Regions from separate parts of the Nesiotobacter zosterae genome, predicted to be linked through region 1. Evidence: riboswitches for the same ligand, from Rfam matches in the RefSeq annotation. Region 1 holds a riboswitch; each other region holds the start of a gene.
What was found. Region 1 has a riboswitch for cobalamin ahead of Q3Y58_RS06800 (DUF4198 domain-containing protein). Riboswitches for the same ligand answer to the same signal wherever they lie in the genome.
Positions count from the first base shown of each region.

Region 2: it holds a riboswitch for cobalamin, as region 1 does, so the genes downstream of both, cobU (bifunctional adenosylcobinamide kinase/adenosylcobinamide-phosphate guanylyltransferase) here and Q3Y58_RS06800 (DUF4198 domain-containing protein) in region 1, are expected to answer to the same signal.
Region 3: it holds a riboswitch for cobalamin, as region 1 does, so the genes downstream of both, Q3Y58_RS00030 (TonB-dependent receptor plug domain-containing protein) here and Q3Y58_RS06800 (DUF4198 domain-containing protein) in region 1, are expected to answer to the same signal.

Region 1 is NZ_JAWXVZ010000004.1:49,884-53,154, forward strand. Features, by position in the region: gene cbiM (cobalt transporter CbiM) at 1-548, opposite strand, end outside; gene Q3Y58_RS06800 (DUF4198 domain-containing protein) at 584-1,381, opposite strand; cobalamin riboswitch at 1,535-1,754, opposite strand; gene Q3Y58_RS06805 (MFS transporter) at 1,814-3,139, opposite strand.
Region 2 is NZ_JAWXVZ010000002.1:150,342-153,612, reverse strand. Features, by position in the region: gene cobN (cobaltochelatase subunit CobN) at 1-188, opposite strand, end outside; gene cobW (cobalamin biosynthesis protein CobW) at 192-1,295, opposite strand; gene cobU (bifunctional adenosylcobinamide kinase/adenosylcobinamide-phosphate guanylyltransferase) at 1,292-1,867, opposite strand; cobalamin riboswitch at 1,982-2,198, opposite strand; tRNA gene Q3Y58_RS03660 (tRNA-Asn) at 2,469-2,543, shown strand; tRNA gene Q3Y58_RS03655 (tRNA-Asn) at 2,602-2,676, shown strand; gene Q3Y58_RS03650 (hypothetical protein) at 2,976-3,271, shown strand, end outside.
Region 3 is NZ_JAWXVZ010000001.1:5,729-8,999, reverse strand. Features, by position in the region: gene Q3Y58_RS00030 (TonB-dependent receptor plug domain-containing protein) at 1-1,698, opposite strand, end outside; cobalamin riboswitch at 1,857-2,067, opposite strand; gene Q3Y58_RS00025 (HlyD family type I secretion periplasmic adaptor subunit) at 2,299-3,271, shown strand, end outside.

The sequences.
Region 1 (3,271 bases):
CCCGTCAGAACAGCTTCCACGGCAATCACCGGGATGTGGGCGAAGAACACCAGCTTTGCCGCTGGAATGAACGCCTCTCCCGAAAGGGCCAGAGACGCCCCAACCAGCACGGTAGTGAATGCAATGGCAAGCCCCCCCGCCAGCCCGCCCCAAAGCGATGCGACGAAAGGCGAGCCGCGCACCACGCCCGGTCGGCAGATGACGCCAGCCAGCACCGCGGCAAGGGCGATGTTGGTGGTGTTGACGCCCAATACGGTGAGCCCGCCAAAGCCAAAAAACACGGCCTGCAACAGGAGCCCAACGAACAGGGCGGGAAATGCCGCCCAGCCCAGAACAAGCCCGGCGAGGCCGTTCAGGATCAGGTGCACACTGGTGGGTCCCAGAGGGACATGAATGAGCGAGGCGACAAAGAAGCAGGCGGACAGAACACCCGCTGCGGGTATCCGTTCCAGCGGAAGTTTCTTGAGGCCCAAGGCCACGCCGCCAGCGGCGATCAGTGCCCCGCCGATGACGACGGGGCTGGAGAGGGCACCATCAACGATGTGCATGGGCCGTTTCCTTGAACAGGTTGAGTGCGTTGGGTTCAATCCATGGCATAGGCACGCACCCAGATCACCGCATCCTGCGAAAGCTCTTTGCCCTCATGCACTTTGTCCGGACCAGTACCGAGCGCGGCGAAGCCCCAGAACCCGGCCTTTGGCACACCAAAGGTAAAGGTGCCATTGGCATCGGTCACCGCCACCAGAGAGCCCCCCGGCAAAGGAGAAGCCGTTGCCTCCAAAGCGCGGTTGTTCTCCATGTCGGGCTCTGCGGCCATGTACTCAATCTCGATTTCGGCACCGGCCAACGGCTTGCCATCAGACAGCACCTTGCCGCTGAAAGTGGAGCCCGCCACGATGTTGGTGGGCCGGTTCAGCGGAATGATCTCCGTTTTCAGCCCTTGCGGTTCCATCCAATCGGTCGGCACCTCGCTGCGGTTGAAGTAAGACTTGGTGATCTGCTGAATGAAGATGTCTTCGCTGGCTTCAAAGTAGGGGGCAGGTTCCACCACCACCACATAGTCGCCAGAGCGCTTGACCGGCAGCGTTGCCTCAAAGGCCGCACCGGCATTTTCTGAACCTTGAAACGAAATGGGCTTCAAGCTGCCCATCAGGTCAATCTTTTTGCCACGGTTGATGGCATAGACCGCTTGCGGCGTTTCCATATCCATCACATGACCGTTTTCGAAGGGATGCCAGAACACCAGCTTCAGCGGCAGGTCCCCTGACTGCTGCAGATTCACTTCAGGCGAATAGGCCAGCTGAAAGTGGGCCTGTGCGGGCAGGGAAGCCAAAATGGCGGTTGCAGCAAGGGCGGAAAGCCCAAGTTTTTTAAAAGACATAGGTATCGTCTCTCCATAAGTCCGGCAGCGCCGGGTGCTAGGAAAGGACGAAGGGGGAACGGCAAAGAAAGAGAATACGGCTCAAATCTTTGGGCCTGCAGCTCATTTCCGCGCCAGACGCTCACCCCGGCGTCCGGTTGGATCCAAGGGCTTGCCCCTTGGCGATCAACGGCAGGTCTCCTGGCTTGCGGGTCGTTGCGAATTGGCTTTCCTTCCCGGAAGAAACTCCTTCCAGTGGATCTCTCAAGCCTCGCTCGCCGCTTACAGTTGCGGGGGCAGCCACGGATTTGGTCCCTGATGGGTACGCCGCACCGTGTTCCCTTTTAATCCCAGTAACGCATGTTCCTGAGAACCAATTGACGGGCGCAAAGGTGCCCTGACTTCAACTCAAAAGTCAATCGCTTCTAACGTGGGGGCGTGAGCAGGCGCACCTCACATCCTATGTGGCCAATGCGGGTGCAGGTCATCAATTACATAGGCATGGCGGTGGGTACGCCCAAATCGGCGATCGCCCTGCGAAAGGTGCGGATCATCCCTCGACATTTCCGGGTGCGAATGCACCAGAGCTTCGCGGTCGGAAGCAGGCCAGAGCCACAGGCTCAAAATCAGCCCCAGCCAACACAGCGCCGCCAGAACAACGAATGTCGGCCCCAAGCCCATGCCAGCGCCCAACCACCCGGCAAGCGGATAGGTCAACAGCCAACAGGCGTGGCTCAGGGCAAATTGCGCGGCAAACAGTGCGGGGCGGTCTGCACTGTGAGAAGACCGCTTCAAAACCCGGCCCGACGGTGTTTGTGCCGCGCCATATCCAAGCCCCATCAACGCCCAAAGCACCAGAAGTGTCTCATAGCCGGTTGAGAAGGTGCCCACAGACATGAGCACCGCCATGAGCGCAGCGCCCGCCTGCATGACAACACGGTCTGGCACCTGCTCCAGTACAGCTGGCAACACCAACGCTGCCACCATGGAGCCACCGCCAAAGCAGGCCAGCGCGATGGCTACATCACCCGGTTGCAGGCCGTAGGTGCCTTGAACCAACACCACCGTATTGACGATCACCATCGCCCCGCCTGCTGCAACGCTCAGATAAATCGCCAGCATTCCGCGCAGCCGCGGTGTGCGCAGATAAATGTTGAGGCCAGATGTGAGCCGCTTGCTGAAGGGCGCAGCGCCCTTGGCCTTGGGTGAAGGCAATACGACGCTGAGCACCAACAACGCAGAGGCAAGGAAGCCAATTGAAGTGCCCCAGAACAGGCTCTGGTAACTGGTCACCAGCAAGATAACAGCGGCAACAGAGGGCGTCAGAAGGTTCTCAAGGTCGTAGGCCAGTCGGGACAGGGACAGCGCGTTGGTGTAGGTCTTTTCGTCCGGCAGAACCTCTGGAATGGTGGCCTGAAAGGTGGGCGTGAACGCAGCAGAAGCGGCTTGCATGATGAAAATCAGCAGGTAGATCTGCCAGATCTCCGTCACAAATGGCAGCAGCAACGCCACACTTGCGCGCACCAGCCCAAGCGCTACCAACACCGCCCGTCGGGGCAGGCGTTCGGTAAACACAGCACTCAGTGGCGCAAGCCCCACATACGCCACCATCTTGATGGTGAAGGCCGTTCCCAACACCAGCCCAGCCTCTTCTCCCGCCAGATCGAACGCGAGCAACGACAACGCGACCGTGGCAAGGCCAGTGCCAAACAGCGCGATCACTTGAGCCGCGAAAAGATACCGGTAACGCCGGTCAGCAAGAGGTAGGAGAAGCTCCATCGGGTGCCTTTTTGCGCCTGTGCTCTTCACAGGACGCAGGAAGCATATCCCATTACGGGCAGATCGAAATGACACAAAGGTTCAACTGAATTTCAGAGGACACCCTGCTGCACGGCACAAACGGCACAAAAA
Region 2 (3,271 bases), on a different contig from region 1:
TGGGTAAGCGCCAGAAAACTGGCCGCCCGCACACTGTAGCAAGGCGCGCACTGCTGCACGGCACTAGTCATCAGTGCCAGCTCCGTGTCCGCCGCGGAAAGAAACAGAATGTCAGCGGGGTCCTGTTCCAGATCCACCGCTTCGTTCTGCTCGTCTATCCCACGCGCTTGACCTGCAAGAATATGCATGGGTTAGACCAGTTCCTGCGCGCCAAGAGCCTCCAGAACAGCCGCTTGATCGAAGCCGGCAAGGCCGATGACAACCAACTGTCCCGCCCCTTCAGTGCCCGCAGCAAACCATGCCTCAACACGAGGGCCGACCGCCTGCACCATGGCAGGAGCCTTTTTGCCATCCACCGTAACCGAGCCTTTGATGCGCAGCACACCTTTCACCGCCATGGCTTTGGCCACGCTCTGTTCAATTGAACCGAGAGAGCCATAGGTCGGCGCGCGCACCACATGGCTCACAAAGTCATCGTGACTGTGGTCATGGTGATGATGATCGTGGTCATGTTCGTGGTCGTGATCATCATCCTGATGATGGTGGTGGGTTTCATGATGCGCCTGTCGGCCTTCCATGTTGTCTTCGGCCTGCGCATTCCGGCCCAGCAGCACTTGCAAAGACAGCTTTCCCTTTTCCGCTGCCACCATCTCGACGGCAGGCCGCAAACGCTGGCCCAGTTTTTCCTTGATACGGGCAAGCACGTCTTCATCAACAAGATCCGCCTTGTTGATCACCACAAGGTCCGCGCATTTCAGCTGATCTTCAAAAAGCTCTTCAACAGGGCTTTCATGGTCCAAAGACTCGTCCGCGTTGCGCTGGGCATCCAATGCCGCCTCGTCTCCCACAACGCGCCCTTCAGCAAGAGCCGCAGCATCAACTACGGTCACCACACCATCCACGCTCACCGCTGGCTTCACCGTTGGCCAGTTGAACGCCCGCACCAATGGTTGCGGCAGAGCAAGACCAGAGGTTTCAATTAGGATGGCATCCGGCGCAGGATCACGCTTCAGGAGCATTTCCATGGTTGGCAAAAAGTCGTCTGCCACCGTGCAGCAAATGCAGCCATTGGCCAGCTCCACCACTTCGTCGGCGCTGCAGTCCGGGTCAGCGCAGCCATTTACAAGTGACCCGTCAAATCCCATTTCGCCAAACTCATTGACGATCAGCGCAATGCGCATGTTCTCGGCATTCTGTAAGAGGTTGCGCACGAGGGTGGTTTTGCCTGCCCCAAGAAACCCGGTCACAATGACGGCAGGGATCTTTGGTTGGGCAGCAGAAAAGGAATAGGTCACAGACGGATCTCCGGATGCAAGGAAGGTTTGATCTGAACAGGCTGTCCGGCAGCAACAAGCACCACCCGGTCACATAGACTGGCCATGTGCTGATTGAGGCGTCCGGCTTCATCGCGAAAGCGCCGCGCCAACGGATTTTCGGGAACAATACCCTGCCCCACTTCGTTGGTCACAAACACCACTGGCCCGCGCAGGAAGCCAAGGCTGGCGCCAAGCTGGGCCGCCGCATCGCTGGTGTCCCGATCTTCCAGCATGAGATTGGAGAGCCACAGCGTCAGGCAGTCCACCAGCACCGCCCGATCAGGCCGCGCTTCACGAAGCAACACATCACTCAAGGCAATTGGTTCTTCAATGGTGGTCCACCCATCACCCCGATCGCGTTGATGCCGCTCAATACGCTGGCGCATCTCGGCATCAAACGCCTGTCCCGTGGCAATGTAGACCTTGCTCAGCCCCGATCGCTCGATCAAGCTTTCAGCAAAGCTGCTTTTGCCAGAGCGCGCCCCGCCAGTTACCAGCAGGTGTCGCGGCCGCGTGGTTGTCGTAGCTTCAGAAACTTTCAGATCGCTCATCAGCTGCCCTTTCTATAAAGGGCCATATAAGCATTCGCGAAGGCGCGAGGGCAAAGCCCCGACCGGCAATACATCATCGTCTGGCGCTCCTTGCCGTCCACCCGACAGCAGTTAAGAGATATGGAAGCTCCAGCCGGTCTCCTGGCTCGCGACTTATGGGGTTGCTTCGTCTTCCCAGCCCGAAAGGCCAGTGACATGGTGAAGAACCCAAATCGCTCACAGTTGCGGGGGCAGCTGCGGCTCACCAACACGTCAGTTAACGGTAATTAACCCGTGATGCCGCATTCCCGTTTCATCTGAGGCGCGCAGAGCTTAATGCCGCTCAACCGCACAACAGAACTGGAAGCCTTTGATAGGGACTAAGTAGCACTGCGCAAATGCCGCTTGTCAATCAATCTCTTGACAACCTAAATAATTCACAGCGCTGGCAAATGGCGGTTTTCTGCCCTTTTCGAACGCCCCTTTCCTGCGCTCACAACAAAAGTGTTGGTTCTGTCCACAAACTCCCGATTTTTTGCAAAAACGGGCTTGGCAAATCGAACCGGCTTTTATACAAACCCCCTCACGCAAACGGCGACGGCGCGCTCACAAGGCGCAATGATCCCCGGTAGCTCAGTGGTAGAGCAAGCGGCTGTTAACCGCTTGGTCGCTGGTTCGAATCCGGCCCGGGGAGCCACTCCCCCGTTTGCATCTCTCCTTGATGGAGATAATCATTCGCTAGAATGATTGGGTAATCCCCGGTAGCTCAGTGGTAGAGCAAGCGGCTGTTAACCGCTTGGTCGCTGGTTCGAATCCGGCCCGGGGAGCCACTTTTTTGACCCAGCAGACAAATTTGTGACTGTTTTTGGCCGATCACGTTTTCGTGAGGTGCCTTTCCCCGTTATCCCAAACAATCAACAACGTGAAATTACGGGCTAATTTCCGCAATAAATCCATTTCGTTAGGTATTTGTTAAGAATTGCGTCGGTTACCGTTTAGTAACGCTAGCGCGAAACGGGATATTTATACAATCGTGGTCTTATAGCCTTCATTCCTGACTTGTTTAGGCTTCTCCTAACGCAAAGCCGCGGTAATTTAGCGGTTAAAAATAAGAATTGCGGAGGGTCACGTGTTGAATACCCATCTGAACTACCAGATCCCAATCAAAGCCAAGCGCTTTGTGAGTACCGCCGCACTCGCCTTTCTCCTGGTGGCAGGAGTGGGATTGGGAGCCGCATACACCTCGGCGTCGAGTGCCACCACCATAACAAACAAAGCCGCAAAGGCTGATCGCGCCGTTACCTATTCCATGCCGGAGGATTACCTCGATGTAACCCTTGCCCCCGCCCCCGGCAGTGGAAGCGACGACCCACTGGACAGTGAACTGTCCATCTGGGTCGGCGAAGTGGAGCTTAATAACGAAAA
Region 3 (3,271 bases), on a different contig from region 1:
GAAGTAGTCGTCCAGTTCCGTAGTTCCTGGCCACTGGCTATCAATTGTGTCCGCGACATAATTGCCATTCATGGATACGGTCCAATTGTCATTTGGCTGGTAGACCAAGCCCAAACTCAAGTCGTGAAGAGGCACACGCACCAGTCTCGCTCCATCGGGATCTTCCGAATCCGTATAGGTATACGCCGTTGACAGAGCCAGCCTTTCATTGACCGCATATTCAGCAGAAAGCTCAACGCCTTGGTTCTTGCTGGTGCCATCTACCTGCACATAGCCACTCGTCGCGAAAGAATAGTCGATCAGGTCTTCTCTCTGGATGTAAAAATAGGTCGCTGAGGTAAGCAATCGTCCATCGAACCACACTCGGTCTACGCCTACGTCAAAGCTCAAGCTTGTTTCAGGTTCGAGTTGAGCGTTCCCGTAGGTCGGATGATAGAGCTCGTAGTTTGATGGGGCTCGAAACCCTGTGCCGATACTGGACCGAAGGGTTGTTGCGGCATCGACCTCGAAGGCCGCTGAACTTCGCCATGTCCACTGTTCACCAAACTGCGAGTGGTCATCTCGGCGGACACTGCCAGTAAGCGCCAGACGATCAAACAGATCAAGGTTGAGCTGAGCAAAACCGCCCCAGATTTGGGTGTCTTCATTCAACCCGCTGGACAGATCAACTTCCTCATTAGCCCAATCGCCACCGAACACGACAGAAACGGTATCATTTAACTCGTAGGAACCAAGATACTCTACAGCCTGCCGATCCCCTCGATATGTACCGGGATTGTCGCTATGGATCTCACGATCAATGCGACTTATCTGAAACGACAAGTCACTGATGAAACGATCATCAATCAACGATAGCTTGGTGCCGACCAATCCAGCCCGATACTCTGAATCCTCATGATTTTGTGCGCTTGGAGCACCAAATCCATCGTATTCGTTGCGGGCGTTGTAGTAGCGAACGGCGCTGTAGACTGCCAGTGCATCGGTCAGATCGTAGTCAGCACGACCAGATAAAGTGGTGTTTCTATACCCATCATCATCTGCGCCCGGGTTCTCATTTTCGTCCAATGCAGAGAACCCATCCGAACGAAGATGCTGAGCGTTCAGGGAAATCTGCCCTCGATCAAAGCCTGCACTGATGCCATAGGCGCCGTTGAAGGTCCCATAGCTACCGCCTTCCACCGAAGCGCGGTGGTTCACCTCACCCGCTTTCGCCCTTTTGGTGCGAATATCAATGACGCCGCCAACAGCCTGTCCACCATAAAGGGCGCTTTGAGAGCCTTTCAGAACCTCGATGCGTTCGATGTCAGCGGTCAGCAGATCGGTGAGGCGGGCCGCTACCTGTGTCCCAGTTGGATCTGAAATGTTGATGCCGTCGATGCGCACCTGAAGATACTTGTTACCAAGGCCACGAATTCGAAGGGTGCTGGCCGTTCCCGCCGGGCCATTCTGGCTCACGGTAATGCCGGGGAGGCGCGCGAGGTAATCTTGAACGAAGGTGTCGCCTTCGCGCTCGAGTTCCTCAGAGGTTACCACCAGAACGGTGGAACCGGTTTTCGCCGCCTCTGTGGGCGTGCGGTTTGCAGAAACGGTAATTTCATCCAGCACAATTGCTTGCTCTTCAGCAAGTGCTTGAGCGAGGGATGGTGTGGCAGCGAGTGCAAAAGATACGCTTGCCAGAATGAGACTGGACTTCTTCATCGGTAACAGATCCACCAGACACGGCCCGAACGGCGCCGTGATGAGAAAAGTGTGCAGGTGGCTGAAACGAATTTAACTCAGAGCATTTCCGTTCAGGCGCCTGCGGTGAGACTGTCACTTGAACGGAAGGACCGCCCCTCAACGCGCCCCGCGTAAAGGGTGAGTGACGGCAAACGGCAGGTCTCCTGACTTACGGGTCGTCGCTATGTGCTCCGCCTTCCCAAGCGCTTCGGCTCAGTGGCTTTTGATGGAACCAAGCTCGTCGTTTACAGTTGCGGGGGCAGTCGCGGACTTCGAAACAGAGTTTCGGCACCGCGTTCCCTTTTCATTCAGCGGCGTGCCACTGAAACCGATTGCGGCGGCAAAAAGACCGGAATACGGCTTCATTGTCAATATTTATTAGTAGCATTTTGAGGGTTCGAGTGTTCTGGCCAGCCTGAGCAACAGGGAAGAAGGGAGAACCGAACTCGCAGAAGCAATTTCCAACAGCAGCAGTGGCACCTCACTAAAGCATGATACAATTTTGTTGTTGTTGCCAATGACATGGAAACTAATCTTTATTACGTTGGGTCATCAATAAATTAACAAGAAGCGGGACCCATGATTGTCCTTGAAAACGACCGCCACGACAAACCACCACGAATGGCCAATGCCATCATATTCCTCATCATCGCCCTGCTTGTTGTTGGGGGCACTTGGAGCGCGTACGCCCGGCTCGAAGAAGTGGCCCGAGGCGAGGGAACTGTCATCCCTGCGGGCCGAACTCAAGTGATTCAAGCCTCTGAAACTGGGAACGTTCAGGAGATCTTTGTCGAGATTGGACAAAGCGTCAGCAAGGGCGATCTCCTTTTCCGCCTTGACGATACGACCAACTCTGCGGCTCTGGGTGAGTTGACAGCACGCAGTCGTGCGCTGCGGGCCCAAATCGCCCGATTGAGGCTGGAGGTCTCCGGGGCTGCTGATGAAGAGAATTTCCAGTGTCCTGATGACATAACAGAGATTGCCAAACAGGTTTGCGAGAACGAGCTTCGGTTGTTTCGAAGCAAACGACTGAACCTGGAACGCCAGCTGGAAACCATCGACCAGCGGCAACAACGTAACCGCAGTGAACGGCTTGAGATCGAAGCCAACATTGCTGGTCTCGAAGAGAGTCTCGATATTGCCAAGGCCGAAATGGAGATGATGGAACCATTGGTGGCGCGAAAGATTGCGCCGCGCACCGACCTGTTGCGGCTGCAGCGTGAAATGGCGGATATTCGCCGCCAACAAAGCACGGCGCGTGAAAGCCTGATGGGAATAGACTCCGAGTTGGCGGAGCTGGAATCGCAAAAGGCCGAAATCCGATCCAAGGAGAATGAGGATATCCTCAATGAGCTGACCGAGCGCATATCCGAACTATCCGTCATTACCGAGAGTATTCGTGCTGCTGAACGGAAGCTGGCGCAGACCGACACATATGCACCGGTGGATGGCATCGTGAACAAGGTGGAAGTGAACACAAACGGCGCATTTGTGACAGCTGGAACACCCGTTCTTGAAATCGTGCCCATTGGGGACCGGCTGCTGTTTGAGG